3 regions of the Solibacillus sp. FSL W8-0372 genome follow, and region 1 is predicted to be linked to each of the others. Evidence: predicted binding sites of a transcription regulator. Region 1 holds the regulator's gene; each other region holds the start of a gene.
The links. The regulator LexA, encoded in region 1, represses DNA repair genes until DNA is damaged. The targets are predictions, from matches to a motif close to CGAACATATGTTCG.
Positions count from the first base shown of each region.

Region 1 (10,655 bases):
CAACATAGCGGAATGATTGAACGCTTAGTATTGAGCGGTACAGGTTCTGCAAAATTACTACATGAAGCTGGTCATGCCATTGCAGGTCAATTAGTGAAATTGCAAGGCGCAAAAGAACAAAGTCTCCTAATGCATAAGCTTAGTTTCGCAGGTTTTAACCGGCACATAGAAAATCCAAAAACAAACTTTGACTGGCTCACTACTGATGAAGACGAAGTGAAAAAGTATATTGAGGATCCTTTATGCGGTTTTATCGCGACTCACCAATTTTTTTCAGATTTAACCGGTGGGATTCTTACGTTAAAAAACAAAAATCAAAATGCACGCATTCGTCCTGATTTAAAAATATTGCTCATAAGCGGTACACTTGACCCGATTGCAGATGAAAATGGGAAAAGTGTTCTGCGTACAGGTAAACAGCTTGTGGACGCTGGGCTGGAGCATGTGAAGGTACATTTGCTTGAAGGAATGCGACATGAAATATTAAATGAAAAAAAGAAGGATCAAGTAATGGAAATAATAGTACGGTGGTTAAAAGATGAATAATAAAATTGATGTAGTGGCCATTATTGGCCCTACAGCATCTGGTAAAACAGCGTTGAGCATACGTTTAGCAAAAGAAATAGATGGGGAAATCATTAATGGGGATTCAATGCAAGTCTATCGCCATATGGATATCGGTACAGCAAAAATCACTGTTGATGAAATGGAAGGGATTCCACATCATCTGTTAAGTATTAAAGAACCTACAGAAGCATTTTCCGTAGCAGAATATCAACAGCTAGTCCGAGGGAAAATTGAAGAAATTCAAGCCCGCGGTAAAATGCCAATTATCGTAGGGGGAACGGGACTTTATGTACAGTCAGTACTCTATGATTTTCAATTTACAAAACAAGAAGTCGATGAAGAAGCGCGTCTTAAATATTATGAGGAATTGGAGAAATTAGGTCCAGAAGCGATGCACGCCAAATTAGCAATAATTGATCCAGCTTCTGCAGCAGAAATTCATCCGAATAATACGAGACGCGTCATTCGTGCATTGGAAATGGCAGAGCTTGCCGGTGTATCCCGCGCAGAAGAGCAATTTAACCGCGGTAATATTCCCCTATACAATCATTTAATTATCGGACTGGACATGGACCGTGCGAAATTATATGAACGTATAAATTTACGTGTAGATTTGATGATGAAAGCTGGTCTGCTTGAAGAAGTGCGAGCATTATATAATGCGGGTATCCGGGATGTACAGTCGATTAAGGCGATTGGCTATAAAGAGTTGTATGCATATTTTGATGGTTTAGTAACACTTGAAGAAGCAATCGAACAAATTAAGCAAAACTCCCGTAGGTACGCTAAACGCCAATTGACATACTTCCGAAATAAAATGGATATCTCTTGGATTGGAAATGATTGGGATGCCGTTAGAAGTATAATCTAAAATATTTTAAATTTAAAAGGTAAATCTTACATGAATAACGAATAATTAACTATTGCATGTATACTATGGTAAGGGAGATTAGACGATGATGAAATCACTGAATTTGCAGGATACGTTTTTAAATAATTTACGCAAAAACAATACTTTTGTAACGGTATTTTTACTGAATGGTTTCCAACTAAAAGGCTTAATTAAATCTTATGATAATTTTACTGTTTTACTGGAATCAGAAGGGAAGCAGCAATTAATTTACAAGCATGCCATTTCTACTTTTGTTCCTGCCAAAAATGTTGCATTACTTGATGAAGAAGAGTAATCCGGCTAAACGGTAGCGCAATATTAATTGTTTGATTATAATGACTAAGATGGTACTAGTATTGGAGGAATTATAATGAAAACAATGACGACAGATGAACTGATTAATTTATTGGATGCGAATGAAGATTTGAATGTAATCGATGTACGTGAAGATTTTGAAGTGGAGCACGGAATGATCCCGGGTGCAGTACATATTCCACTTGGTTCTGTTCCGGAACGTACAGATGAATTGGATAGTTCAAAATCATATATAGTTGTATGTAAAGGTGGCGTTCGTAGTGCGAATGCTTGTGAATATTTAGAGGGAAAAGGCTTTGATGTAACGAATCTCGAAGGCGGAATGATGGCCTATGACGGAGAGTTGGAATTCAAGTAATAATTGACAGGGGAATGTTTAGCAGTCATTTAGGACACGCCCTCTTTCAATTGTAGCCGCACATATTTTCCAACTAAAAAAGCTGTATCAAAAGTAAATTTGACTTTTGATACAGCTTTTATTTTGCTTATTTTACTATGCTTATTTTTTTCGAAGGCAATCCCCAGCCCTTTGTATACGATAAAATACGCAAAGCAGTAATTAGGACAAATAAGATATACAAAAATATATCACCTTTAAAGATTTCAAGCCCAAGTAAGAAACCGGCACATGCAGCCCAAACCCCATATATTTCATGACGTAGAACTATCGGTTTTCTTCCAGCAAGAAGATCACGTACAACACCACCACCAGCTCCTGTTAATACTGCTGCTACGATAACAGCGGCAAGGGGCAAATCTAAATGGACAGCATACATCCCGCCCTGAATTGCAAAAGCAGACAATCCAATTGCATCGGTTACATTTCCCCAACGATTCCAATGTTTTATAAAGTGATTCGGTATTAAAAAGAAAATGGTAATGGCAGCTAGTGCAATTTGAAACATCATTTCCTGATTCCATAAAGTCGAAACTGGTAAACCAATCAATATATTACGGATTGCACCCCCACCAAAAGCTGTAACAATTCCTAATATATAAACTCCAAATAAATCGTACTCTTCTTCCATAGCTACAATTGCGCCTGATATTGCAAATGCTATGGTCCCGATAACACTGAATACCTCCCAAGCCATATTCATCTCTCCCAATCCAACTAATACTATCGCCATGAGGATAGCAGTTTTTCAAACATTCGTCAAAACTAATTTTTTTAAGGTATAATAGTTACAGTTTGAACAGAATGGAGCAGTAAATCATGGCATTTCAATCATTATTAACACCAGAAACTATAAAGCTAGCGACGAAAGTTGAAGAAAAGGTTCGTACTTATCATCAACAAGTAGATGACCGCGCATTTTTTAACCAACAAAAAGTACTAGCTGCTTTTCGAAATAATCAAGTAAGTGATTTTCATCTGCATCCTTCTACAGGATATGGTTATGATGATGAGGGTCGGGACAATTTAGAGCGTGTATATGCGGAAACTTTCGGAGCGGAAGCAGCAATTGTACGTCCGCAAATTATATCTGGCACACATGCTATAACATTAAGTTTATTTGGCATTCTACGACCTGGTGACGAACTTCTTTATATTACCGGGAAACCTTACGATACACTTCAATCAATCGTCGACGGCGGCGAAAAAGATACGGGATCATTAAAGGATTACAAAATTGGCTATTCCCATGTTGATCTAATCGGAAATAAGGAAATCGATTGGGAAGGTGTGAAAAATGCAGTTAACGAAAATACAAAGATGATTGCAATTCAGCGCTCAAAAGGCTACGCAACACGTCCATCCTTTACAATTGAACAAATTTCACAAATGGTTTTAAAAATTAGGGAAATTGCACCGAATGCAGTTATTTTTGTTGATAATTGTTACGGTGAATTTGTGGAGTTGCTTGAACCTACAGAAGTAGGTGTAGATTTAATGGCTGGTTCTTTAATTAAAAATCCTGGTGGGGGCTTTGCAAAAATAGGCGGCTATATTGCAGGACGCGCAGATCTAGTAGAAAAATGCGCATACCGTATGACTTCACCTGGTATTGGTGCTGAAGCGGGTGCATCATTGAATACGTTAGCAGATTTTTATCAAGGGTTTTTCATGGCACCGCATATTGTTGCGCAAAGTTTAAAAGGTGCGATTTTTACATCGGCAATGTTAGAAGAAATCGGAATGACGACATCTCCTCATTATACGGATGTACGAACAGATTTAATTCAATCTGTAGCATTCCGGACTCCAGAACAAATGGTAGCGTTTTGTCGTGAAATTCAGGCAGCTTCTCCTATCAATGCTCATTTTGCCCCGGAACCTGCATATATGCCCGGTTATGAAGATGACGTTATTATGGCAGCGGGAACATTTGTTCAAGGATCAAGCATTGAATTAACTGCTGATGGTCCAATTCGTCCTCCATATACAGCTTTTGTCCAAGGCGGCTTAACATATGAACATGTTAAATATGCGATTTGCGCAGCTGTCCAAAAACTAACTTAATTTTAAAAAAAATCGTCTATTTTATGGACGATTTTTTTAATTAAATAATAATATTAGGAAAATATTTAAAATACACGCTGTTTTTATAGAATTTAGGGTAATAGTATATAGTCTGTTCAATTTGTGATGGTCACTTCTCTAAGTCTAGTATGTAAAATGCTGATTTATACAACGTATGTCAGTTTTTCTAACATATAATTGACAATGTACGTAACAAGTCGTAATATAGCGGTAAGGGGGTGAATTAAATGAGTAGTGAAATTCGACGTTCAATGCCACTATTATCGATAAGTATCGTCATGCAATTAACGGATCTTACAGCCAGACAAATCCGTTATTACGAAGAGCATGATTTAATTCAGCCACACCGTACAGAAGGTAATCGTCGAATGTTTTCATTAAACGATGTCGATATCTTATTGGAAATTAAGGATATGCTCGAACAGGGTATTAATATGGCAGGTATAAAGAAAGTATTTGACATGAAAAATGACCCAGCAATACAACAGGCGAGTAAAGAAGTTATTTCGGATTCAGATTTACGTAAAATTTTGCGTGAAGAGATGCGACAAGCTCAGCGCATGCAAAAGACATCTCTTCGACAAGGGGATTTATCACGCTTTTATCAATAGCGTGTAAATTATATAAATTTGATAAAAATCGGTACTGAACAATTATAGGAGTGTGGAATTTAGTGGGTAAATATACAAAAGAAGATATTAAGCAACTCGTACAAGAACAACAAGTAAAATTCATTCGTTTACAGTTTACAGACATTTTAGGGACAATTAAAAACGTAGAGATTCCAGTAAGCCAACTAGATAAAGCATTGGATAACAAAATGATGTTTGATGGCTCTTCAATCGAAGGTTTTGTACGTATTGAAGAATCTGATATGTACTTATACCCAGATTATGATTCATTTATGATCTTCCCATGGACTGCCGAAAAAGGGAAAGTAGCGCGATTCATCTGCGATATTTATAATCCAGACGGTACTCCATTTGCGGGTGATCCACGTAATAACTTAAAGCGTGTATTGAAGGAAATGGAAGAGTTAGGTTACACTAACTTCAACTTAGGACCTGAACCAGAATTTTTCCTATTTAAGTTAGATTCAAAAGGTGAACCAAGTCTTGAAGTAAATGACCATGGTGGCTACTTCGACTTAGCACCAACAGACCTTGGTGAAAATTGCCGCCGTGACATCGTGTTAGAGTTAGAAGAAATGGGCTTTGAAATTGAAGCTTCACATCATGAAGTTGCACCTGGCCAACATGAAATTGACTTTAAATATGCTGATGCCATTACGGCTTGTGACAATATTCAAACATTCAAATTAGTTGTTAAAACAATTGCTCGTAAGCATGGCTTACATGCTACATTCATGCCAAAACCTTTATTCGGTGAAGCTGGATCAGGAATGCACTTTAACGTTTCTTTATTTAAAGGAAAAGAGAATGCTTTTTATGATCAATCTACTGAATTAGGTCTATCTGAATCGGCAATGCAGTTTATGGCAGGTATACTTGAGCACGTACAAGGTTTTACAGCAATTACAAACCCAACAGTTAACTCTTATAAACGTTTAGTACCGGGTTATGAAGCGCCATGTTATGTAGCATGGTCAGCGCAAAACCGTTCTCCGCTTATCCGTATTCCTTCTTCTCGTGGAGTTTCAACACGTATAGAAGTTCGTTCAGTGGATCCATCGGCAAACCCATATTTAGCGATGGCAGTTATTTTAGAGGCTGGTTTGGAAGGTATTCGTAGAAAGTTAACTCCACCACCAGCAATTAACCGTAACATTTATGTAATGAACGAAGAAGAGCGTAAAGCAAACGGTATCGATAATTTACCAGCAGCATTAGACGACGCTTTAACATTACTATCAAAAGACGAGGTTGTGCAAAAAGCATTAGGCAACCACATTTATGCAAACTTTAAAGAAGCAAAAGAAATCGAGTTTGATATGTACCGTTCAACTGTTCATCAGTGGGAACGCGATCAATATATGAAGATGTACTAATAGTAGTGTTGGGGCGTTTTGTCCCAACGCTTTTTTTCTTTTTTAAGGAGAAAAACCGGCAATATTAATTGCCGGTATGGGGATGATATTCAATTATTTACCGTTTTGGGAACGATTCTTTGCAAATAATCCAGAAGCTTGCTGCTTTTTGGCTTCAGCTTGTTGGTTTTGCTTTTTGACTTGGCTTACATCTGTTTCCATTCCAAACTCCGCGTTTATTGAACTAAGTTTCTTTTGTAAACCACTATTAGCAAATAAGCCGGAAGCTTGCTGCTTTTTAGCTTCAGCTTGTTGGTTTTGCTTTTTAACTTGGTTCACATCGGTCTCCATTCCAAATTCCGCGTTCATTGAACTAGGGCTTTTTTGTAAACCGTTATTAGCGAATTGACCAGAAGCTTGCTGCTTTTTAGCTTCAGCCTGCTGGTTTTGCTTAATAACCTTGTTAACGTCTGTTTCCATCCCAAATTCAGTATTCATGTTTTTGTTTTTCATGAATATCACCTCCTGAATTTATTCTGTTCAGAGGTTGTTTTATTATTCTATGGAATATATTTACTTTTAAATGATAAAAGGGATTTTATCTGTTATCTTGAATTCATATTACATACTCGTGAAGATGTAGAGGAGAGCTATAAAGATTTGTTGGAAATTCAGTTATAAAACATTTTTTAGAAGATCAAAATGAGTGTAAAAACTATACAATGGTTATTATGTACATTTAATTGCAGATCATATATATAAGGGTTAAAAAACCGTTTTACATCCAGATTAAAGGAGCAGATTAATATGGATTTCAATATGATAATACATGAACTAGAAAAATTAGGAAAAGAACGAACGAAAAAAATTTACATGTCTAACGGAGCAAAGGAACCGCTATTTGGTGTAACGATTGGCTCGATGAAACCATATGTTAAGCAAATCAAAATAGACCAGGAACTTGCGGAACAATTATATGCAACTGGGAACTATGATGCGATGTATTTTGCCGGAATCATCGCAGATTCAAAAGCAATGTCGGAAGCAGATTATAATCGATGGATTGAGCAGGCCTATTTTTATATGATATCTGATTATATTGTTGCAGTTACATTAGCGGAATCTGAGATTGCCCAACAAGTAAGCGATAAATGGATTGCAAGTGGAGAAGAGCTGAAAATGTCTGCTGGCTGGCATTGTTATTGCTGGCTCCTCGGTAATAGAAAAGATGAGGAGTTCTCAGTTCAGAAAATGAAGGAAATGCTTGAACAGGTAAAACAAAATATCCACCTAGTACCACCACGTACACAAGTTGCGATGAATAACTTTGTAATGACTGTCGGTATTTCTTTTAAGCCATTACATAATGAGGCGTTGCAAATTGCAGAGGATATTGGTGAGGTAGAAATTAAGCATAAAGGAAAAAAGCCTGGAAAAGTACACGCGTATGCAGAAATTGTAAAGCAAGTTGAAAAAGGGCGTATCGGATTTAAACGCAAATATGTTCGTTGTTAGTTGTGGAGAGTAATACCTTGTTATTTCACGATATAATTGTATAAACTTAAATTAGGAAATTTCAAGGAGGAAATTATATGAAGAAAAGTATTGCGATTGATATGGACCAGGTTTTAGCTGACTTTTATTCTAAGTTACGTATTACTTACAATGAGAATTTTGGCACTTCCTTTACGGACGAGGAATTTTTATTAACTACGCAGCGTGATTTACCACGTGAAGATGCGAAGAAACTATTTGCACTATTAAATGAGCCAGATTATTTCCGTGATTTGGACTTACTGGATGAAGATGCAATTGAAGTCATTCAGGAGCTGCAGGAGCATTATGAAATCTTTATAGCTACTGCTGCAATGGATGTACCGGGATCATTCACAGCCAAATATGATTGGCTAATCAAGCATTTTCCATTCATTAAAACACAAAATATTGTATTTTGCGGAAATAAAGCAGTTATACATACCGATTATTTAATTGACGACAGTCCAAGACAACTTGCGGCATTTAAAGGAACAGGACTATTGTATTCAATGCCATACAATCGGGCAGAAGAAGGATATACAAGCGTCCATAATTGGAAAGAAATTAAGGAATATTTTATAAAACAACTTGAAATTGTTTAGTCAAACAGGGTCTGCATTTAGCAGCCCCTTTATTTGTAAATTTTAGTAGTCATTTAAGGCGATATAATAGTATAATTTAAAATATTTGAATTATTTTTTAACTTTAAGGGGATAGAAAATGAAGCCGATTATTGGATTAACGATGTATGACTTTGACAAGAAAATGGATATTAATAATGTCTATTTAACATCAATTGAACAAGCAGGGGGAATTCCGATTTGTATTCCGAATGCGACGAAAGGAAATGTTGAGGCTTTATTGGATATTGTTGATGGTATTGTATTAATTGGTGGTGCGGATATCGATCCGTTATTATTTAATGAAGAGCCGCATCGTAATATCGGGAGTGTAGTACGAAAGCGTGATGACAGTGATCTTTTATTAATGAATGAAGCATTTAAAAGACAAATGCCCATTCTAGGTATTTGCCGAGGACAGCAGATTATGAATGTAGCCTTTGGAGGTACGATTATTCAGGATATTCCATCACAGGTGGAAAATATAGTCCAACATAAGCAACCATCCAAGCGCGGAGAATTAGCCCACACTGTTGATGTGAAAACACCAAAGTTTAAAGCTATTTTTGGAGAAGAATCATTTCGTGTGAATACTTTCCATCACCAGTCAGTAGGGAAATTAGGGAAAGGTCTGATCACATCGGCTGTTGCAAAAGACGGTATAATTGAGGGAATAGAGCACGAATCCCATCCATATTGTGTGGCTGTACAGTGGCACCCTGAAGAGTTGGCACCAAACGGTGATATTTATGCACAACGTTTATTTAGTAGTTTTATAAATGCATGTAAAAAATAAAGGAGGACCCAGTCGATTTCGGCTGGGTTTTTTGTTTGAAAAAGAAAAAGCTTGCCGATTCTATTAGAATGGCAAGCTTTTAATTAATGAATATTTCGATATAGCCCTACTACTTTACCTAAAATTGATACTTGATTAACAATAATCGGCTCCATTGAACTGTTTTCAGGTTGTAGACGGAAATGAGTTTTTTCTTTGTAGAAACGCTTCACAGTCGCCTCATCTTCTTCGGTCATTGCAACAACAATTTCTCCATTGCTTGCAGTAGAAGTTTTCTTGACGATAACGTAATCCCCATTTAATATGCCTGCTTCAATCATTGATTCACCCATTATTTCAAGCATAAATAACTCATCTTCTGATGATCCATATGCATCGGGCAGCGGGAAATATTCTTGGATATCTTCAATAGCTGAAATAGGTAAACCAGCTGTAACTTTACCGATTAATGGTACGTGAATTACACCTTGCTTAGCTATTGATAGCTCTTCTTGATCTAAAATTTCAATGGCACGCGGTTTAGTAGGGTCGCGACGTATAAGCCCTTTACTTTCTAATCGAGCTAAATGCCCGTGGACAGTTGAACTAGAAGCTAAACCTACTGCCTCTCCAATTTCACGAACTGAAGGCGGATAGCCTTTTGAACGAACTTCCTCTTTTATAAAAGTTAGAATAGCTTCTTGTCGCTTGGAAATTTTTTGTGTCAACTAACTCACCTCTTTATCATGCTATTTTTCTTAGTGTAAGTATAGCAGTATGCGAACACGAATGCAAACATAAGTTCGAAAAAACGGTTGACAAAAACATATGTTCGTATTATTATGGGAACAAACATTCCGAACGTATATTCGAAAAGAGGGGTATTTATTATGAAAAAAATTAAATTAAACAGCTTCACATCAATGTTTCTCATGTTTTCTATTCTATTATTGGTATTAATATTCCATAAAGACGATAATATAGAATTATACGAACAAGTATCTATCGAACAAGGAGATACTTTATGGTCGCTTGCAGACCATTATCGTGGTAAAATGGCAACGCATGATTGGATAAACAAAGTGAAAAAAGAAAATGGTCTACGAGATGGAAAAGTTGTTTCAGGACAAATATTGGTTGTACCAGTTGAAAAGGAAGCCCAATATATTGTTCAGTTGAATGAATCATCCGATGTGTCGACAATTAAGGTAGCGAGAGATAATAATGACAAAAACTAAAGCAGTTATTTATTGCCGTGTCAGTACCGAAAAAAGTGCGCAAGAAACATCGTTGCTGCGTCAGAAAGAGGAACTTACGAAATATGCAGGCGCATTCGGTTTTAAAGAAGTAGAGATTTTTACGGATCAACATAGCGGCTATGACGTGGAACGTGATGGATTACTGGATATGCTCGATTATATGAGGGAAAATAAAATCAAATCGTTATTTGTACAGGATGAAACACGTTTAGGACGAGG
Region 1 covers NZ_CP150204.1:2,480,780-2,491,434, reverse strand. Annotated here, with positions in the region: gene MKY13_RS12705 (alpha/beta fold hydrolase) at 1-546, shown strand, start outside; gene miaA (tRNA (adenosine(37)-N6)-dimethylallyltransferase MiaA) at 539-1,438, shown strand; gene hfq (RNA chaperone Hfq) at 1,524-1,754, shown strand; gene MKY13_RS12690 (rhodanese-like domain-containing protein) at 1,830-2,132, shown strand; gene MKY13_RS12685 (trimeric intracellular cation channel family protein) at 2,260-2,868, opposite strand; gene MKY13_RS12680 (methionine gamma-lyase family protein) at 2,991-4,238, shown strand; gene MKY13_RS12675 (MerR family transcriptional regulator) at 4,487-4,870, shown strand; gene glnA (type I glutamate--ammonia ligase) at 4,933-6,267, shown strand; gene MKY13_RS12665 (gamma-type small acid-soluble spore protein) at 6,361-6,759, opposite strand; gene MKY13_RS12660 (DNA alkylation repair protein) at 7,054-7,761, shown strand; gene MKY13_RS12655 (5'-3'-deoxyribonucleotidase) at 7,839-8,384, shown strand; gene MKY13_RS12650 (gamma-glutamyl-gamma-aminobutyrate hydrolase family protein) at 8,503-9,198, shown strand; gene lexA (transcriptional repressor LexA) at 9,282-9,905, opposite strand; gene MKY13_RS12640 (LysM peptidoglycan-binding domain-containing protein) at 10,068-10,415, shown strand; gene MKY13_RS12635 (recombinase family protein) at 10,402-10,655, shown strand, end outside.

Region 2 (10,655 bases), 1.8 Mb from region 1:
CGGATTTTCGCCAATTCATTTTCCGTCAGACCAATGAACGGTGCCCGCAGAACAGAGGCGAGCGGAATATCCTGATATGGATTGTCGATTACTTTTAGCGTGTTAATCATAATCATTACTTCCAATGATTCAAAATAGCCGCCATCTGTTTCAGCATAAAGCGGAAGGCCCGCTAATTTAAATTCCTCCGCAAAGGTCGTATACCATGTACGGGAACGCATTAATACGACGATATCCCGATAGCTAACCGAACGCATCGACTTTGTTTTCGGATTGTACACCTGTCCACCATTGTCAACTAAATCGCGGATTCTTTGAATAATGTAGCGTGCTTCTTGCTGGGCTGTACTAATGCTTTCTTCTTCAGCACCTTCATCTTGCCCTGGCACATTTTGCGCCTTCGAGTCACCTTCAAGCAACACAAGTTCAATTGGTACTTGCTGCGCATCATAGCTAGCTCCAAATTTTAATTTTGCCTGCTCATCGTACGCAATTTCTCCGACTTCCTCATCCATAATTTGTTCGAATACATAGTTCGTACCTTCTAGCACTTCGGAGCGACTACGGAAATTGGCGTTTAAATCAATCTTCATTCCTGTATCGGATGGATTCTCTTCAAAGCGCTTATATTTTTCAAGAAATAAGCGCGGCTCTGCAAGTCGAAACGCGTAGATACTTTGCTTCACATCACCAACCATGAACATATTCCCATCCTGCTCTCCTCCGCTTTTCACAAGTTGTAAAATTGTCTCCTGCAAGAAATTCACATCCTGATACTCATCTACAAGTACTTCTTTAAAACGTTTTTGGAAGGTGCGTGCCACATCGGATGGTTGCGGTATTTTGGAATCACTTTGTGGATCCGTTAATATCTCCAAGGCATAATGCTCTAAATCCGAGAAATCCAGTAAGCCGCGCTCTTGTTTGGCTAATTTAAACGCTTCACTATATTCAATTGTCAGCTTTACTAACGTTTCTAAAATAGGCTTTGTTGCCGCCATTTCCTGTACATAGAGCTTTGGATGCCGGGCAAAAAATGTGTCCTTTAATGAATTCAGCATTTCTTTAGCTGTGTCACGGTGATTTTTTGCCACCGCATACGATTCTTTGTCTTCTTCCGTATCTTTTTTCGTCAACGGTTTAATCCGTCCAAATTCAATGGAAGGGATTAACTCATAAGCATGCTCCCACGAACCATTTTCCATTGCATTTAATACATGTGTCACCCCTGTATATTCCGCTGCAAACAATGGCTTGTTTTTTTCTAAAGCGGGCACGATCGAAACAATGTGCAAACCTTTTTCAAGGCGGACTGCAATCTCCTTCAAGCTTGCAATAATAAATGGGCGAACTTCTTGTGCAATCGCTAAATCGTCTATCGGGCTGTTCGGATCAATATCGTATTTTTCCGGTAATGTTTGCAGCCATTCATACGGATTAGGCTGTACGCGTGAAACTTTGTACATTTCCTGCAGTAATAGTTCGATTGCCTGGTCACTTCGGTCTGACGCAAAGCTATCAATCAGTGTATAAAGCTCCTCTTTCGTAAAGAGCGTTTCCATATCACCACGGTACGCTTTTTCAAGCACGTCCATCAGCACATCATCCTGCAATAACGAAGCTTCTTCTGTACTTGCCAGGCGAAAACCAGGGTCTAAATCAATTGTGTATGCATATTCACGGCAAATCGATAAACAAAACGAATGCAATGTGGAAATTTGCGCTTTGTTTAATAAACTTAATTGTCTACGCAGAAAAAGGTTGCTTGGATTTTCAGTAAGAGCTTTTTCAAGTGCTTCTGCCATTCGATTTCGCATTTCTGCAGCAGATGCATTCGTAAAGGTTACAACTAGCAGTTCATCCACATCAATACGTTTTTCTTCCGGCGCTACAATTTTTTGAATAAGCCGCTCGATTAAAACCGCGGTCTTTCCTGAACCAGCGGCTGCAGATACTAAAATATCATGACCGGATGCATAGATGGCTTTCCACTGTACATCCGTCCATTGAATGTCATTCGGCTTCGCTGGAATCGTCATGAACACACACCACCTTTTCAATATTTTTAAATACTTCTTGCTCCGGCTGTTTCTTTATTTCATTAAAGCTATTGCCCGTCTCTGCTTGATCAAATTGGCATACCGCTTTATAGCTGCAAAATGTACAGGCTTTTTGGTTACCTAGGCTATACGGTTTGATTTCTGTATTGCCTTCATAAATTTTATTCCCAGCCTGACGGAATTTATAATGAACAAACTCTTGTAGATTTTCCATTTGTCCTTGTTCGATCACTTTTGAAGAGCGGTTATTAAATTCAGGATCCTCGCCGCTTTTAAATGCAGCCGGAACAATAATGGACGTTTTATTCGGTTCGAGGGATTGATCCATTAGTTGTGCGATTTCTACATCCTTTAACATATAACCACTTAGTTTAAACTTCTCTTGACGTAAATTTTCCACCCGGTCCTGTTCTTCATAATCTTCAGTTGGAATAAGCGGATTGTGTACATGTAAATAGAACATTCCAGCCGCTTGGACAATAATATTTTCCAGCTCTGATAAGTCCTGAATGAATTTACCTTCACGTGCGATAATCGGGATGTTTTTCATCGCCACATCCAAATAAGTTAACAGCTGAAGGGAAATGCCATTATATACTTCAGTAAAATCAAGTTTGCGGCCACTTGATTTGTAATCAATAACACGCAAATATAAATTTTCTGCGTCTTTATAAGCATCAATACGGTCAATTTGACCACGGACATACATTTTGCGGTTATGATCCAATTCAATTTCGAGTGCATCCAATGGATTGTTGTCATCTTGTTCGGTATTTTTGTCATCACGCTTACCGAAAGGCTTTTCATGAGCAATTGCTTTAAACTTAGATAGCTCACTTTGGTTCATAAGAGCATACACCGTACGGGCTACTATTTTCACAAGCTTTGTTTTAATATATTCAAAGCGATGGCTACTTTTTAAAATGCTATAAGAGAAATAATCGACGAGCTTAGAAATAGTATCATTCGCCTTTTTGTAACAATTTACATACGTATTCAATGAAATTGTCGGTTCTTTTTCCGATAAAATTGTCCGAATCGCCTCATGGAATAAATCACCCATTGCAAATGTCTCTAACTTAAATTCTGTACGTTCCTGCAATTTAAGACCGTAAGAAGCAAAATGCGAATACGGACAGCTATAAAAACGTTCAATGCGTGATACGCTTGCCAGGAAGTTTTCCCCATATAATGCCGTAGCAACTTCTTCTGTCAAAGGCTCCGCTTCATTTATTGAATACAATGGTTTCCCCACAATATTGAGCACATTTCTCCATTCGGAATCCCGTTCGTAAAATGCTTTCAACGCAGCCCATTCCTCTGAGAGCGGGCGTCGTTCAATTTGTGATTGCTTCAGCTGTGTCATTAAAAAGCCAATCGACGGCGATGGGTGCTGTAAATAATGGAGTACATTAGCTTTTTGTTGTTCATCCAATGGATCCATCGCTATTTGCCGATGCGGTAATGTACGAACCGTTTCCTCCTGTTGCATTCCCTGATTTTCCACAACCTCGAACATTTTATGCAGTCGGTTAATATAAAGCGACGGAAGCTTACCTTTACTTTCCTCATCTGCATTTGCATACGTAATATATAAATACTGTGTCGACGAGGAAATCGCACGGTAAAATAGAAAGCTCTCCTGAAGCAGCCTACTTTTTATACCTGGCGCCAATTCAACATCAATTTTTTCAAAGGCTTCCCGTTCATCATCAGATAATAATCCCCCTGCATCCATACGCATCGGATAGACACCATCGTTAACACCAATTACAAAAATCGCCTTTTTGTTATCAAAGCGTGCAAAATCAACGGTTGAAACAGTCACCTCATCCAAAGTTGGGGGCACACTTGAAAATTGAAGTGTTTCAAAGCCTTCATCTAATATTTGTGCCACTTCTTCCAACGGCATAATTTTGTCGCCGAACATGAGATCGAATTGCTCTAAAATATGCACCCAGCCATTCCAAGCCTGCTCATGTTCCAGTGATTGATGTAGTGCATTCGTCAGTTCTTCCTGTTCCTGCATTTTTAAAAGCTTTTTATAAATATCCAGTTGTTCCATAAACTCATACAATGCCACTACAATTTCACGGCCTGTCCGTTTACCTTTCAAGCGATTTTGCAATGCTAAAACAGGTTCGCGGATTAAATCCCGGACTGACTTTAAAAGATGTTCATGTTCCAATTCATCTTCTGTCTGTATCGCATTTACTTTTTCCAAAGATTTAAAACGACGATAATGCCAAACTTCTTCGTTTAGCCATCGATCATGGACAATCCCTTTTGCAATGACAAAATTTTCAAGAATGTCGGCTCTGTCTCGCATTGCCATTAAATTCGCTCCATATGGAAAGAACAGATCCGTTTTAATACTCCGGAATATCGGCTCATATTTCCAATTTGTTGTAATAATTTCCAACACAGATCGACTAAATTCAATAAGGGGATGATATAGCATTGCCCGTTTCTCATTTGAGAAAAAAGGGATCTCGTATTGCATAAAGGTCGTACCGATAATTGCCTCATATACATCCGCCTGGCGATACATAATCCCGATATCTTTATAACGCAAACCTTTTTTTAAGATGAGTTGCTTTATTTCCTGGGCAATTCCTTGCACTTCAGCTCGTGGATTTACCCCTTCCAATATTTGCGCATATCCTGTCGATTCAATTGGAGCGTCAATAACTTTATCAAAGCTTCGTTCAATTTGTAGCAAGTCCTGATTTTTTGCTCGGTAATTTACTTCGAGATGAACTCTTGGCTCCTCTTCAATGTCGATTCCCCGTTCAAAACGCAACTTTTGCAGTTCATGCTTTATTTTGTCATATGTCATGGCGGCCCTGTAAAATACGGATCCTTCGAGCATATCAACTTGAGGGTCCTCCAACGGCAGCACAATTGTGACACGCTTTGCATAAATTAAAAGCTCTTTTAATATCGACATTTCCTGTCCATTGAATGAAACAAACCCATCTAAATACACATGGGTATCCCGCAAGCTTTCCATCTTCGGAATGCGTTCAATTAGCATTGGAAAGTAGCCGTCCCCGTCAATATATTCCGTTCCTATGCGCTCATGTAGCTGCTTTAATATTATGTGTAAATCATGCAATTTATGGAGCAGTACTTCACTCGCTCCATTTTCTCTAAGAGAATTAATTAGTGGCTCAATTGTCTCCACATCAATATGGTACTGACTGAATTCTTTTAGAATTTGCTCGACTTCCTTCGTAAAACCACGCTTACCGGCTGCTCGTTTAAATAGTAGAAATTCTTCTTGATGTTCTTCCAAAATACGGCGCAATAACATGCGGTACCCTGTGCCACCAATACGCTCTCGTGCAATACCGCCTTCATTTTGCAGTACATACCATGCCAACCGCTTAAATGTCATAACTTGCGCCCGCATCATGCCTTCAATGTCATAATTCGTCGTCAGTTCATACTCTGTTGTAAATGACATTTGGTCAGGTACTAAAATAAATATTGGATTGGCAAACAAATTTGTTTTTAAATCCTCCACAATCTCGCGGTGAATAAAAGCTGTTTTCCCAGTACCTGCCCGACCCGAAATGACTCGTAATGTCATAATTTCACCTCATTTATCTTTGTTAATCTATTATAATATAAGAATACATGTTCGTACATTAATGGCATTCATAAAACAAAACCTTGTTCATTTACGCAACTGTAAAAAACAAGGTTTAATCATTACATATTATTTATTTCTTCTAAGTTTTTCAATTTCACGCAAGTCGCGCTCTACACGCTTATTTAAGATGCGTTCGATAAGTTTCCCGATACCCCAGATGACCAATACAATCACAATCGATATAATAATCTTTACCGGTGACGCTATAATTTCTCGTAAATCACTACCTAAATAACTAATTAAAAAAATCATAATTGGCTTAGAAATAAAAAGTGTTAAAAAATAATACTTTTTCTTAATATTTGACAGACCGGCCACACTGTTTACAACAACAACCGGTGTGAATGGCAAACATAGCAATACAAATAATGGTGTAAACCCTCTTATATCTACCCAATGGATCAGTTTTTTAACTTGGGTTTGTTCTTTTATGCGACGGAAGATACGATACTTCCCAAACTTTCGAATCATTAAGAAAAACAGATAAGATCCTGCAACCGTCCCAAGCCATGACAGTAGGAAGCCCCAAAACAGTCCGTAGGCAGCTGCATTGGCAACGACGATGACGAATAAAGGTAATATTGGTAAAAAAGATTCTATAAAAGTTAAAAATATACCGAAAAAGGGACCTAATAATTTATATTTTTCTACAACAATTTCTATATTGTCGATAGTCATCCAATCCAACATAACCTTCACTCCTGCCAAAACATAAAATACTCGAAGCATTCAAAATTTTATTTTGATCTTTTTCACTTTTATAGTAACATAAATTATTCTATGTAACCTTAAAAAAAGAACCCCGTGTTCACGGGATTCTTTGCCTTCTATAATCTAGTTCACTACCAAAAGTCCAATTTTATAATTATCATCCCGATGTACAACATGTTGAGCTAAACGCAACTCACCGGCATGATCCAGCACTTCCAGACGACAATGGGCTGCATTAATTTGCAGCGCTTTATATAAATCTTCTTCTGTATAAACATCTTGTCCATTCACACGCTTTATTACTTCTCCTGCCAAGAGGCCCATTTTTTCTGCCGGCGAATTCGGTAAAATCCCTGCAATCATAACACCTCTATCACTACGCATTACAGCATAGCTATTACGGTCTTCGGCACGGCTGTAATAAATCCCTATAACCGTCCGCGAAATTGCTCCTAATGCCAATGCTGCTGCACCTAATACAGGCGAAAAATAGGCAGTTAATCCGACTATCAATACAAATTGACCAATCATGACTATCGAACGCCCCATTTGAGGATAAACGTTCATCGGCAGCTTTTGACGAACCATTTGCTGGAAACCAATTATAAATGGGAAGACAATGAGTGAAAACTGCTCAGCACCCACTGTAAACTGCGGCCAAAATGGAGCAAAACTTTGAATCCCATCACCTGGTATTATTGTAAATACAGGCAATACCCAAAGCTGTTTACTGTAATAACCGATACCGTTTAATCCGCGCTTAGTCGTCTCCATAATAGGAGAGGCAAAACGTCCCCCATAGCGTCGAATCAATATTCCTTCCGCCATTAATAAAAGACCTGTCAATATTGGTACTGTCATGACAAGATTTGTTACTGCATCCGTGCCATTCAATTCAAGCGGACCGATAGAATACGTCCAATTTTGCCATTGCATAATAGCAAGCATACAAAAAGCGATTGCCATTACAATAGCCGGTGACAATAAATGATAAGTATAAATAATTAATGCTACGAGACTTACAACAAAAACAACAGTTAATAATTCGAGTGAGACCGTTAAGCCAATGACAAGACTAAAAACGGAAATAATGACGGAAAGTACAAACCCCATTACTAGCATATTTTTCAACTCGGACCAGCCACCTAATATACGCCTATTGAAGAATCGCCGTTCACGTTTCACTCTGCGGTATCCTAAATAAATTGCAGATATTATAGCGATATACATCAAAGGATTTATAAAAAGTCGGCCAATCCCTTTCAAAATTTCAATTAAAATTGTTTCATCCATTTTCTCACCTACCGTACAATTAATTGTATCAAATCCTATTGATTATGCGTAGTCCCATTTGTACCGATAATAAAATAAAGACGACCTGAAATAAACAATTTCGAGGTCGTCTTACATATACCGATATTCTTTTTTCTTTCTATAAGAGCATCACATTATTACATCATTCCAATTGATGCATTACATAACTAATCGCCATCTGCAATTGCATATCATTTACCTGTGATTGTTTAAATGTTTCAAGCTGTTTCGTTAGTTCTGCGAAGAAAACTTCATCCATATGACGCCCTTCAGGCAAATCTTGTTGTCTTCTAAAGCTTGCTACTTCCTGTGCTGTATCCATATCGAAAAATCCATCGGTACGACTTATAGTAAAGCCCAATTCACTTAAAATCCGCTGACTATAGGCAACTTCTTCACTATACTCCCCTACTTCAAAACGACCTCTCAGTATTTTCGTTTCTACACGGTATAGTGGGTGTTGAGTCACTTCTACATCTGGATCCACACCAACATCATGTACCCAGCGCTTGGACGGTGTAAGCCATTTATTCGTCGATAATTTCACTTCTCCGCCATTTTGTAGATCCCATGTTTGCTGAACAGTCCCTTTCCCAAAACTTGTGACGCCAATAATAACTGCTCGTTTCCAATCTTGCAGCGCACCTGCAAACACTTCACTTGCAGAGGCACTTCCCTCATTTTGTAGAATCGTGACTGGCGTTGATCGTAGCCATTTTGCATAGGGTTCAAACTGTTCAATTTTCTTCGTTTTCAGTGGCTCTGTTACACCATCATGGTTTTGCATATAAGCAAATACGACTTCCTTTTGCTCAAACATGCTCATCATTTGTGCAACACTATGTAAATAGCCACCTGGATTGTCACGCACATCAATGATTAACCCTTCTACATCCTGCTCAATTAATGCATCAAGAGATTTTTGCCATTCATCGGCAGTTTTTTCACCAAACATCGAAATAGTCATGTATCCAATTTTCGTTCCTTCTACTTCAATTACATCTCCTTGCACAGTATCATTTTTCAAGCGTTCCCTTTTTATACTTAGCTTTACATGTTGCTCTAGCTCAGGTCGATACAATACGAGCTCCACACTTTCCCCTTCCTTACCATGCATGAGCTTACGTACTTCCCCCATCGTTTTCCCTTCAAGTCGTACCTCATTGATCTGTACAAGCTCATCCAATGGCCTGATCCCTGCTTTTTCTGCCGGTGAAGATTTAATTGGTGCTACGACGATAAACTTTCCATTCGCTTCTGATAGTTCCAGACCGATTCCAATCCGTTCACTTGCGAGCGTCTGTTTATGTAATGCCGCCTCTTGCTCCGAATAATATGTGCTATATGGGTCATTAATTGCATTGGCCATTCCGCGAAGTGCGCCTTCCACTATTTTTTCGGAATCAATATCATAAACTGACTCGCTCGTTATTAACTTGTGCAGTTCATTCACCACAGCAAAATCTGCCTGTTCAACTTTTGGCTGTGTCTGCATTTTCAATGCCCAATAGACACCTACCCCTATACATAGCAATAAAATAATTAATAAAAAAATCCGACTTTTCCGCACAAATTCTCCTCCGTTCCATAAAATTTATGAAGCGAAAGAAAGATTCATACTTACAAAGACGGATAGAACATGAATTAATTTAATTGTGTCACATTTTCTCGTAATGTATCTAAATCAAGCGGACCTACAATTGTCTTTTGAATTTTCCCCTCTGCATCAATCATAAAGGTTGATGGAAGTGTTAAAAGTTCATATTGGCGGGACACTGTTTCCTCCAATTCCAAAACAATTGGAAATGTTATATCATAGCTTTTCAAAAACTGCTCGACACGTTCAATCTTTTCCCTGTGATACGTAACATTGACACCGACAATTTCAACATTGTCTGTTTCGCGGTATTTCTCATAGTACTTTTGCATATGGGGCATTTCTGCCTCACAGGGTGGACACCAAGTTGCCCAGAAATTAAGTACGACCTTTTTCCCACGTAAATCTGAAAGGGTCACCGGTTCTCCCTGTATATTATATAAAGTAAAATCAGGTGCAAATTGTCCTTTTTCAAGTCCAATTTCCTCCCCTAATTCAATTTCTGTTCCTAATTCCTCACTGCTGATCGCTGTACTTTTATCGAGTTCCTTTTTTATATATGTACTTAGCATCGTAACGACGAGAACTAAAATTATAACGATACCTATATTCTTTTTCATCAACCTCACCTCACTATTTCTTCCTATTAGTACAATATCATACCTTTATGGAATTTATTCAAAATTAAAAGGCAAAACTTTAACAAATAAAGTTTTGCCTTTCATATTTATAATGATATATATCGTAATGGATTTACTGCATTTGAACGGCTGCCATTCCATTCGCCAACATGAATTTCAAAATGTAAATGTGGTCCAGTTGAGTTTCCGGTATTACCTAATCGAGCAATTTGCTGCCCCTTCGAAACAACATCACCAACACTTGAATTAAAGCCGCTTAAATGGGCATATGTTGTCGTGAAAATTTGGCCTTCGATTGAGTGGGTTACCATCACTACATTCCCATAGCCATTCATTGTTCCTGCATAAGAAACAACACCATCAGCTGCTGCAACAACCGGTGTACCGATTGAATTTGCAATATCGATTCCTAAGTGATTTTTACTTCCGATTGGCCCGATATCACGTGAGCCGAAGCCTGAAGTAAATCGCCCAGCTGCTGGTCTTGTCCAAGTACCAGCTGCAACAGTTGGTAAATTTCCAGAGCTTGAAACATTACTGTTATTTTTCTTTTTATTTCTTTTAGCTTCTAAAGCTTTTTGTCGTGCAATTTCAGCTAATCGAGCCTGTTCTTTAAGGAATTTCTCTTCTACTTCTTTACTTAACTCTACTTTATCATCGTATTCTTCTTTTAA
Region 2 covers NZ_CP150204.1:710,950-721,604, reverse strand. Annotated here, with positions in the region: gene addA (helicase-exonuclease AddAB subunit AddA) at 1-2,039, opposite strand, end outside; gene addB (helicase-exonuclease AddAB subunit AddB) at 2,014-5,655, opposite strand; gene MKY13_RS03385 (TVP38/TMEM64 family protein) at 5,785-6,408, opposite strand; gene MKY13_RS03380 (PDZ domain-containing protein) at 6,553-7,722, opposite strand; gene MKY13_RS03375 (S41 family peptidase) at 7,886-9,313, opposite strand; gene MKY13_RS03370 (TlpA disulfide reductase family protein) at 9,388-9,960, opposite strand; gene MKY13_RS03365 (peptidoglycan DD-metalloendopeptidase family protein) at 10,068-10,655, opposite strand, start outside.
Region 2: a site for LexA is predicted at 5,696-5,709, ahead of addB (helicase-exonuclease AddAB subunit AddB). Genes of this name have one in related genera too.

Region 3 (10,655 bases), 960 kb from region 1:
TGTTCGCCTGCTCTAGCAGCTTCAATGGATGCATTTAGTGCAAGTAAATTTGTTTGTTCTGTAATTTGAGCAATTAATTTTGTTACTTGTGAAATTGATTTTGTTTTATCATCCAGATTGCTTGCTACAACCGTTACTTCCTGGAATGCTCTTTCTAAATTTGTGTATGTTTCTTCCAACTGATCAACTTTATGAATAGTTGTATTAGCTTCAATGAGCGCTTCTGCCGCATCATCGGCTACTTGTTTTGATTGTAATTCAATTGTCTCAATACCCTCTGCTAATACATGGAGAGCATTAGAACCATCTTGCATTTTTTCAGCCTGTTTACTACTGCTCATAGCAATTTCTTCAATACTAGTTGAAACATTATTTAATGCTTGTTCATTTTCTTGAGCAATAATAGCTAAACTGTTAGAAGAACTACGAATTGCATTAGTATTTTCATTTACTTGAAGAACTAAATGATGAACACTATCCAGCATTTGATTGTAATGGTTTGCCAAATCAGCAATTTCATCATTAGAATTCGTTTCAAAGCGAGAAATAAAATCACCACTTGCTGTTCTTTCAAATACTTTTTTTAAATTACTAAAAATCTGAATTAGTTTAATTGACATGAAATAAGCGAATAAACAACCAATGACTAATCCAATAATGAGTGATATCCAACCGTTAATTGTAAACTCCTTTAATTTTTCAGCAAAATTATCTTTATCTATAACAGAGACAATCTTCCAATTGTTTTTTTCTATTGTCTGTATTTCACCCGAATAATCAACACCAGCCCAATTAAATTGTTCAATTTGATTATTTGTATTTGAATTATTTAAAAGCCAGCTAAATTCCGTTGCTAATTCACTAGGGGGTAATAAATCGGAAACACCCTCAACTTTACCGGAATTATCAGCATTAATATTTTTTCCGTTTCCATCTTCAATAAATGAAGAAACAATAAGACCGTTTGGATCAACAATCATCAATTTGGAAGAGGTGCCTTCTTCAATGCTTTCTCGTATTGAACCGATTGTTGAAAAGTCAATATCAAAGCCGACTGCACCAACTAACTCACCACTATTAAATATTGGAGCAATAACGGAAGTCATTAATTGATTTACGCCAGTGTCCAAATAGATATCCATCCATTGTAGGTTTGGATTACTATTTAACTTTGCGAATGTTTGAGAGTCACGAACATCCCAATCGTATGTAATTTCCGGTGTCACATGTAAATTGCCAGTTTTAAAGTCCATGAAATACACCGCTAAATAATCACTATTCTGTTCTTGAAGCGTTTTTGTAATTTTATCAATTTGGGTATAATCTTTTTCATCATTTGTTAAGATTGCTTCTACTACCTGACTAAATTGTAGAATAGCCGATTCATAATTCAGTAAGCCTAAAGATACTTGATTAACTGCATTCTTTGCATTATCAGAAGAGGTTTGATGATTTTCCTCCTCAAGAATGTTACGCACATTCCACTGGCTAAAAATTACAGTTATACCGACTGCTAAAACGATAGCAAAAGATATATACATCATCCACTTCGCCTTTAATGTAAGGTTTTTAAAAAAATTCACTTGTTTCACGTCTTTCTTTTATCTAAATATTTACTTTTACACCGAAAAGTAGAAAGTTTATCTGGATAAAAGTATATATACGTATAGGACTTATGTCTATAGAAATTACTTCTTTGAGGGCAAAATGCATTATAATTACAATTTTCTAAATAATATTACTATTCAATGGGTATACTGTATATGATGGTTGATTAATTATTTGTTACGGCTGAAGGATTGATTTTGACGGTTGCGAAAATTGTTTGAGGAAAAAAGTAAAGGCTGTCTATTTATATAGTAATTATATGGATTAACGTAGGCTTTTAAAGTGTTGGTTTATAAAATAAAAAGTCTTATAGAAAATAAATATTTCATTTTAACCTAACTTAAAATGCGTTGTCAACAAATAAATTGTATTTTTATTTAAGAAATGTTATAATAGACTTACAATTGTGGTATTTCGAATTCTGCTGTAAATGCAGAGAGAATTTGGAATACGTTTTTTAATAGTCTTTTTCAAAATTAAGGTAAAAATTCAAACAATTGTGTGTGGTTTATTAGAAGTTATTTAATTTGATAATAAATTTACCTGTAAAAATGTGAAGGAGGACTATAATAATGAATTTAATTAATAAGAAAGTTACCCATAAGCTGTTTGGTATGGGAAGTGTTGTTAAACATAATGATTCAAGTATTGAAATACATTTTGAAACGGAAAAGAAAAAATTTGTTTTCCCTGATGTATTTGAAAAACACCTGAAACTTCATGATAAAGGTGATGCGAGTTCACTTGAAAAAATTATTGAAAAAAGAGAGCTAGAGCGAAGAGAAGAAGAATGGCAAAGAGAAGAAGAATTAAAACTTTTGCGTAAAAATCAGGATCTTCGTCAACAACATGAAAAACTTATGAAAAACCATAAACTTCATCCCGAATCCCAGATGGTTTTTTGGTGTGATGAAGAAGAGCAAAGTACGGCATTTTCGGAGTGGAAAGTTTTCTCTGGGGTTGCTAAAAGTGGCGTTAACAAAGGGAAACCAAATAAACCGATACGATTGTTTGAAAATAGTGCGGTCTTATTAACTGCAGTAGATCCTAACTCGTCAGAAAAAGAAAGACGTATTTTAGGTGTTTATATGGTGAAGGAAGATTTTATCGGAAAGCTTAGCCAAGATGGTAATATTCCTGCCCATTCAAAGTTCAGATTAAAACTTACAGAAGAGGAAGCGAATAAAATGCTCTTCTGGAATTACTATGTAAATGAAAAGTTTACTCATAAAATGACTTGGAATACAGGTAAACATCGTTACTTCAATAACCTTTGGATGGCACAAATTTTACGCGACATAGTATCGCTTAAAACTGATCCACAGGAACAAGAGCTAGCACAACAATTTTTTGATTACTTCTGCAAAATCAATAAAATATCAGCTCAAGAGTTACCAAATCCTAATGGTGCATTAAAGCGTATTTAATTTTTTACTCTAAAAAAGAGAGGTTGCAACCTGCAATCTCTCTTTTTGTACATTCAAAACTAAATGGATGAATTACATATACTTTTCATTAATCAAAAATATAACGAATTACATCTATTGCTTGGTCAACAGTTTCTACGGTTACATTTGCTTTATTGGAAAGCTCCTTCAAAGGGTGAATCAATGACTCTGGTCGAATAATAATAGTTGGCTTGTTCATAGCAATAGCCGTACTTGCATCCATTGCGGTATTCCACTGTTTATACTTTTCGCCGAATAAGGCAATGACGATATCCGCTTTTTGCATTAATACTTGTGTTCTGAAATTATTAATATCCGATGCTGCATTATCTTTATGGAAGTTAGAAGGCTGCTCCCCTAAAATTTCTTCCCCAATATTATCAGAACGATCATGGTTTGTTTGTGGAGCTACGAAGCGTAGGGGGAGATTATTTTCCTTTGCCTTTTGTGCTACTTCTTCCCGCCAATTGTCATGAATCTGTCCTGCAAGATATACTGTCAGTTCCATTCCTATCCCTCCTATTTATTTTCACTATAATCTAATACTACCCAAAGTAATGGAGATTTTAAAGGAAACCTAATTGTAAGGATAAAGCAGGACGAAGATATGTTATGGTGGAAAGTAAGAATAATAAAAGCAAATAAGGAGATTTAACATGAATATTGGTATAGTTGGGGCGGGTGCAATCGCTCATTTTTTATTAAATGAAATTAACCAAAAGGACCATAATGATTTAAGAGTTAAAAGTGTATTCGTAAAGGATAAGAGAAAGTACGAAACAGTTGCATCGCAATTCGAGGTTGAATTATTTACGGATCTCACTGATTTTCTAAGTTCGGGTATTGATGTTGTAGTGGAAGCGGCGAATATAAATGCTGTGAAAGATCTAGTGCCAGACATTATAACTCAAAAAGATGTTGTGGTAATCAGCGTCGGTGCATTTGCTGATATGGAACTAGTAACCAAAATTAGTCATCTTGCACACAAGTATAATAATGATATTCATTTACCTTCAGGAGCAATTGGGGGCTTGGACATTTTACAAAATGCACATGCCCTCGGTAAAGTTACTTATGTTTCACTCACTACTTGTAAGCCAGCAAGTTCGTTAATTGCTGAGGAAATTGAGGAAGCTCAAGTCGTATTCGAAGGAAAAGCAGCAGATGCAATCGAGCGATTTCCTAAAAATATGAATGTTTCCATTGTCCTTGCACTGGCCGGGATTGGTATGGAAAATACTAAAGTAACTTTAATTGCGGATCCATATATTGAAAAAAACATTCATCATGTTGAAATAACAGGAGAGTTTGGGGAAGCGACATTTACGATTAAAAATAATCCATTGCCGGAAAATCCAAAAACGAGCTATTTAGCTGCTATGAGTATTTTAGGAACACTAAAGAGGATGAACGGGAAGATTAGAATAGGTGGATAGTGTTTTAAACGTGAAATGTTGTCCTTAATCTTTAGATATATAGGCAATATTGTAGAAGGAAACGTTTGAAAAGTATAAAATAAAAAAGTGTTTTTGAGGCTTACGATAGTTTTAAAGTAACTGATGACAATTATGCTCTATTAATGAGCTTAACTTAAGGGATGAGTAAAGCAAAATCCCATTTTGAGAGGACTTGAAATAGTATGAAAGAAAATTTTTGGAACGATTTACCGAAACCGTTTTTCGTTCTTGCACCTATGGAAGACGTGACGGATACTGTTTTTCGTCATGTTGTAGCGAAAGCAGGCAGACCGGATGTATTTTTCACAGAGTTTACAAATTCTGATAGCTACTGTCATCCAGAGGGAGAAAAAAGTGTAAGAGGTCGTTTACATTTTACGGAAGATGAACAACCCCTTGTTGCACATATTTGGGGAGATAACCCAGAATTTTTCCGTCAAATGAGTATAGGTATGGCCGAAAAAGGATTTAAAGGTATTGATTTAAATATGGGATGTCCTGTACCAAACGTTGCACAAAGAGGGAAAGGAAGCGGTCTGATTCTTCGTCCCGATGTTGCAGCTGAGCTGATTGAAGCAGCAAAAGCTGGTGGATTACCTGTCAGTGTAAAGACTCGTCTTGGCTATAAAGATGTAGAGGAATGGAAGGAATGGCTGACACATATTTTAAAACAGGATATCGCTAACCTATCGATTCATTTGCGTACGAGAAAAGAAATGAGTGCGGTTGATGCTCACTGGGAGCTAATTCCGGAAATAAAAAAATTAAGAGATGAAATTGCGCCACAAACATTATTGACAATCAATGGTGATATTCCAGATCGACAAGTTGGTTTAGAGCTCGCTGAAAAGTACGGTATTGATGGGGTAATGATCGGCCGTGGTATTTTCAAAAATCCTTTTGCTTTTGAAAAAGAGCCGAAAGAGCATAGCCCTGAGGAATACCTTGATCTTTTAAAGCTTCAACTTGATTTACAGGATAAATATGCGGAAATGCTGCCACGTTCTATGTCAGGTTTACACCGCTTTTTCAAAATTTATGTTAAAGGCTTCCGTGGTGCAGGTGAGTTAAGAAATCAATTAATGAACACAAAATCAACGGATGAAGTACGTGAACTGCTGAATAATTTTGAAATAAACAAAGTCAAAGAATAAGAACAAAATTAAACTCCTGTGGACCTTAACAAGTCCACAGGAGTTTAATTTTGTTCAATTACCAATTTATAGTAGTGTTATTCACAACAATACTGTATGATACATAGTATATAATAATACTGTATGACATACATTATTATGGAGTGAGGTGTATTAGTGAGCAATTTATTGAGTTCCTTAAAGATAGAGCTTAGAAGAGGGACTTTGACATTAGCTGTCCTTAGTCAATTAAGAACACCGCAGTATGGGTATTCATTAGTCCAATCATTGGAAGGAGCAGGAATTTCTATTGATCAAAGTACTTTGTACCCTTTACTACGTAGATTGGAAAAGCAAGAACTAGTTTCAAGCAGTTGGGACACATCAGAGAGTAGACCTCGAAAATATTATGTTTTAAGTGAATTTGGTTTAGAGATTTTTTTAGAATTGAAAAAAGAGTGGATTAATAATTCTAAGGAACTGTATTCCTTATTAGGAGAGGGAGATGACGATGAAAACGAATTTAATTGAAGTTTATATTCAAGAAGTCACTAGAAGGCTGCCTGAAAAAATGCGTTCAGATATTGCACTTGAATTACGCTCAACGATTGGGGATATGCTGCCTAACCATCATACCGAGGCGGATGTTAAAGATGTGCTTAATCAGTTAGGTAATCCAGCGGTATTGGCGAACGGGTATAAGGATCAGCCAATGCATTTAATAGGTCCACGCTATTTTGATGTTTATATGTCATTATTAAAAATGATTGTACCAATAGCTGCTGTCGTTTCATTAATAACAATTATCACAAAATATTTCATTGGTTTTAGTGGAGAAGAGGCGATATTAAATAGCATTTTATCCTTTGTCGGAGAAGGTATCTGGACGTTGATTCAAGTAGGAATCCAAGTTTTTTTCTGGCTAACTATCACTTTTGCTTTATTAGAAAGATTTGATAAAGATAAGGAACAGCTGCCATTAACTTCAGGTTTAGAAAAATGGACCGCGGAAGATTTAAAAAATGTTGCATATATATCTAAGCAGAAAACAATTTCGAAGTTAGAGATTTTCGGGAGTTTAATGTGGACGGCTATTTGGGTGACACTTTACTTTTATGCTAACCAGATTATAGGAGTATATGAAGGGGATGGTGGTCGATTAGAATTTGTTATGCCAGCATTAAATCAGGATGTTTTACAACAATATGGGCTAATCGTTCTTATTATCGCGGGGTTGGAGATTGCATTTGCTCTTTATAAGTTATTGAAGGAACAATGGACAAAAAGAATGGCTATTGGAAATACAGTACTTGAAGTAATTTCAACAATTGTTTTCATTATTATTTTAATAAAACCTAATTTTTTGAGCGAAGAATTCGTTGTTTATATAACTAATCTGTTTACGATTACGAAAGAGCAATTCAATATGTGGCTAATAGGGGGTGCAATTATTATTTTAATAATTACTGCCGCTATTAATATTTATGATGGTTTCAAAAAAGCAAAAGTATAATAAATATTTTCAAATAGTATATTTAAAAAAGAACGAATTTCCTTTTCAGGACTCGTTCTTTTTTGTTTATAAGTGCATTGCTAGAAATGTAATATCAATGTTATATAACAATGTACTATATTGAAAATATTATTTAAAATGTAAAAATTTATATTTTACAAGGTATTTTCTATAAACTTTATTATTTTTTATTTTCACATTATTTTAAATACTATTGCTTTTTTTATTTATCTAAGTAAAAATGATAAAAGGAATAGTAATATTTAAAATCAAATAATGCTATTTTAAAACAAAATTTAGGAGGAAATGCAATGTTTTCAACTACGTGGAATCGGTTATGGGAAATGCATGACCAAGTAAAAGATATGTTTACTTTTTTCATAAAACCAAATTCTTCTAAAATTGCTTCGGACGGAAATCACAAAAAAACAGGTAATGCAGGTTCGGGTAATGGAGGTGGAGGAGGTTATACTCGCCGCAGTTATACAACAGCACAAATAGTAGGTCTTATATTAGGACCGTTATTGTTTATTTTAACATTGCTGTTTTTTAATCCTGAGGGTCTTACACCAGAAGCTAAAGGAGTCTTGGCAAGTACCATTTGGATTGCAACTTGGTGGATTACTGAAGCAATCCCAATCCCCGCTACAGCATTATTACCTCTTGTATTGTTTCCTTTAACAAATAGTTTAGACATAAAGGTAACTTCATCTTCTTATGGAGATGAAACAATTTTCCTGTTTATGGGTGGATTTATGATTGCGCTTGCAATGGAAAAGTGGAACTTACATAAACGTATTGCCATCTCAATAATTTCAATGGTCGGTACAAATATGGACCGAATTGTACTTGGGTTTATGATTGCAACAGGATTTTTATCAATGTGGATTTCAAATTCTGCGACTGCAATGATGATGATTCCAATTGGACTAGCGATCATTAATCAAGTAGCAGACGGCTTAAAGAATGACAATCCGAGTATAGATACTTCGCCTCAACGTTTTGCATTTGGTAAAGCATTGATGCTCGGGATTGCCTATTCAGCATCCCTTGGTGGAATTGCAACTTTAATAGGAACGCCACCTAATACATTGCTAGCAGGTGCAATCAATAAAATGTATGGTATTGAACTATCTTTTGCTGGATGGATGCTTTTTGGGGTGCCATTTGCCTGGATTTTCATTATTCTCACGTGGATATACCTTGTAAAAATTGCATTCCCGTCTAAAATAAAAACTTTACCTGGCGGAAGTGCTGTAATCGATAAAGAAAAAAGAGATTTAGGTAAAGCATCTTTTGAAGAAAAGGCTGTCTTTGTAGTCTTTATATTGGCTGCATTTTCTTGGATTACTCGATCATTCTTCCTAAGTGATTTTATTCCCGGTCTATCTGATGGAATCATCGCAATATTTTTCGCTATCGTTTTATTCGCGATCCCTTCTATGAATCGTAAAGGTGATCGTATAATGGATTGGCAAACAGCAGTGAAATTACCATGGGGTATTTTGCTATTATTCGGAGGAGGCCTTGCCATTGCTTCCGGGTTCGTAGGCACTGGATTATCTGAGTGGATAGGTTCACAGCTGATGGGACTTGAAGGTGTAAGTGTAATCGTATTAATATTCTTAGTTGCAGCACTTGTACTTGCTTTAACTGAGATTACTTCGAATACTGCGACTGCATCTATGATGTATCCAATTATGGCGTCACTTGCTGTTGCTTTAGGTATCCACCCTTATGCATTAATGATTGCGGCAGGTGTTGCGGCATCATGTGCATTCATGCTTCCGGTTGCCACACCACCAAATGCGGCAGTGTTCGGTTCAGGATATATTAAAATTACAGATATGATGAAGGCTGGTTTTGCACTGAATGTCTTCGGTGTCATATTCATTACACTGTCTATTTATTTCTTACTCCCTGTTTTGTGGGGGATCGATTTAAATACAGTACCAGAAGTGTTCAAAGTAATAAAATAAATATAAAAAGGTGAAATCGCATCATTGGATTTCACCTTTTTTACATTGAAAATGTATTTACCAAACTGGAGACCATGATTTTAAAAATTGAATAGTCCTTTCTTTTCCGATGCTAATTAATTTATTTTTTGTTTTTTCATCTAAATCAAATTGGGTCGTACTATAGTCTTCAACCGGAATAAAGATGATATTTTTCTCATGTCTGCGGGCGATATAACGGTTATCATGGGCATTTTGCATTGTAGTAAATAGCGCTTCAAATAATTGAATTGCATTATTAATTTCATGGGGCGCTCTATCCTCGCTAGCACTGCTTAGCTTCATCCCGAGAACCGGCCGCTTTTTGTGACCATTATCATAAATCCATAGCGGGAAATTACTCAAAACTCCTCCATCGACAATAACAGATTCTGTACTCCCGTGTTTTAAATAAACCGGTTCAAAGAAAAAAGGAAGACCGCAACTCATCCGTAATGCACGTGAAATGGGAAATGTGCTGCCATCTATGTTGTAGTGGTGCAAATCATCGGGTAACACAATAATTTTCCCGTTAGTTAAATCGGAGGCTACGAGCTTTAATGAATCTTTTGGTAAATCACCAAAGGTATAAATCCCTTTTGTTGCTAGTTTTTGAAGAAACCAATTTTCCAAAGCCTTTCCTTTATACAAGCCGAAACGTCTATATAAATTGAGCCATTTTAAAAATGGAAATTCTCTCGTTAGTTTGGGGGGATCTAGCAATACCTTTAAATTCAGTTCATCAAAAATTTCTTCAAGTTTTTGTGCATTAAATCCTGCAGCAATAAACGTTGCCAAAATGGCACCCGCACTCGTACCAGCTACACGGTCAAATTTTATTCCCTTCTCTTCCAGCGCCTGAATTGCTCCTACATATGCAAACCCTTTAATACCACCACCTGAAAATACCCCGTCAACAATCATTTACTCTCCCTTTCCTATTTATAATTGTAGTTCGGATATAAAAGTTCATAACAGTATATGATGGGAAAATCAAAAGTGGGCTTATTAACTAATAGAAGATTGGGATTGGTTATATCAAGGTAGCGATATGGCTTGGATTTACAATACGAAAAGGCTGTCCAAAAATTTGAGCAACCTTCTAATAATGAATTAGCGTTGTTGAATAAAAATGACTTGATCATAACCGCACTCAGTACAAGTTAATAAGTGTGGACAAATTTCATTTGCTGCTGTATATGGATAGCCATCACCCATTTTAACGGTTTCTTCATCATTGTAATGTCCGTATGGATCTAAATAATCAGATACCTTTCCTTCATCATTTAATAGAATATGGCATTTTCGACAATATTTCTCCACTTCATGTAAACCATTGCATAACGGACAGACTGCCATGTGCACCCTCCTTTTTGGATCAACTCTATTTATGTAATATGGCACTTTTTAGTTCAATAATAAACATGTAGCAACTATTTATAGTTACTAACTTTTATCCATATGAAAAGAAGCTAGGCGAATGCTCAATTTATTAAAAA
Region 3 covers NZ_CP150204.1:3,438,830-3,449,484, reverse strand. Annotated here, with positions in the region: gene MKY13_RS17700 (methyl-accepting chemotaxis protein) at 1-1,583, opposite strand, end outside; gene MKY13_RS17695 (malate synthase) at 2,181-3,035, shown strand; gene MKY13_RS17690 (YtoQ family protein) at 3,124-3,564, opposite strand; gene nadX (aspartate dehydrogenase) at 3,713-4,492, shown strand; gene MKY13_RS17680 (tRNA-dihydrouridine synthase) at 4,696-5,667, shown strand; gene MKY13_RS17675 (PadR family transcriptional regulator) at 5,824-6,177, shown strand; gene MKY13_RS17670 (hypothetical protein) at 6,158-7,159, shown strand; gene MKY13_RS17665 (DASS family sodium-coupled anion symporter) at 7,471-9,138, shown strand; gene MKY13_RS17660 (patatin-like phospholipase family protein) at 9,196-10,080, opposite strand; gene MKY13_RS17655 (hypothetical protein) at 10,270-10,515, opposite strand.
Region 3: a site for LexA is predicted at 2,099-2,112, ahead of MKY13_RS17695 (malate synthase). Genes of this name have one in related genera too.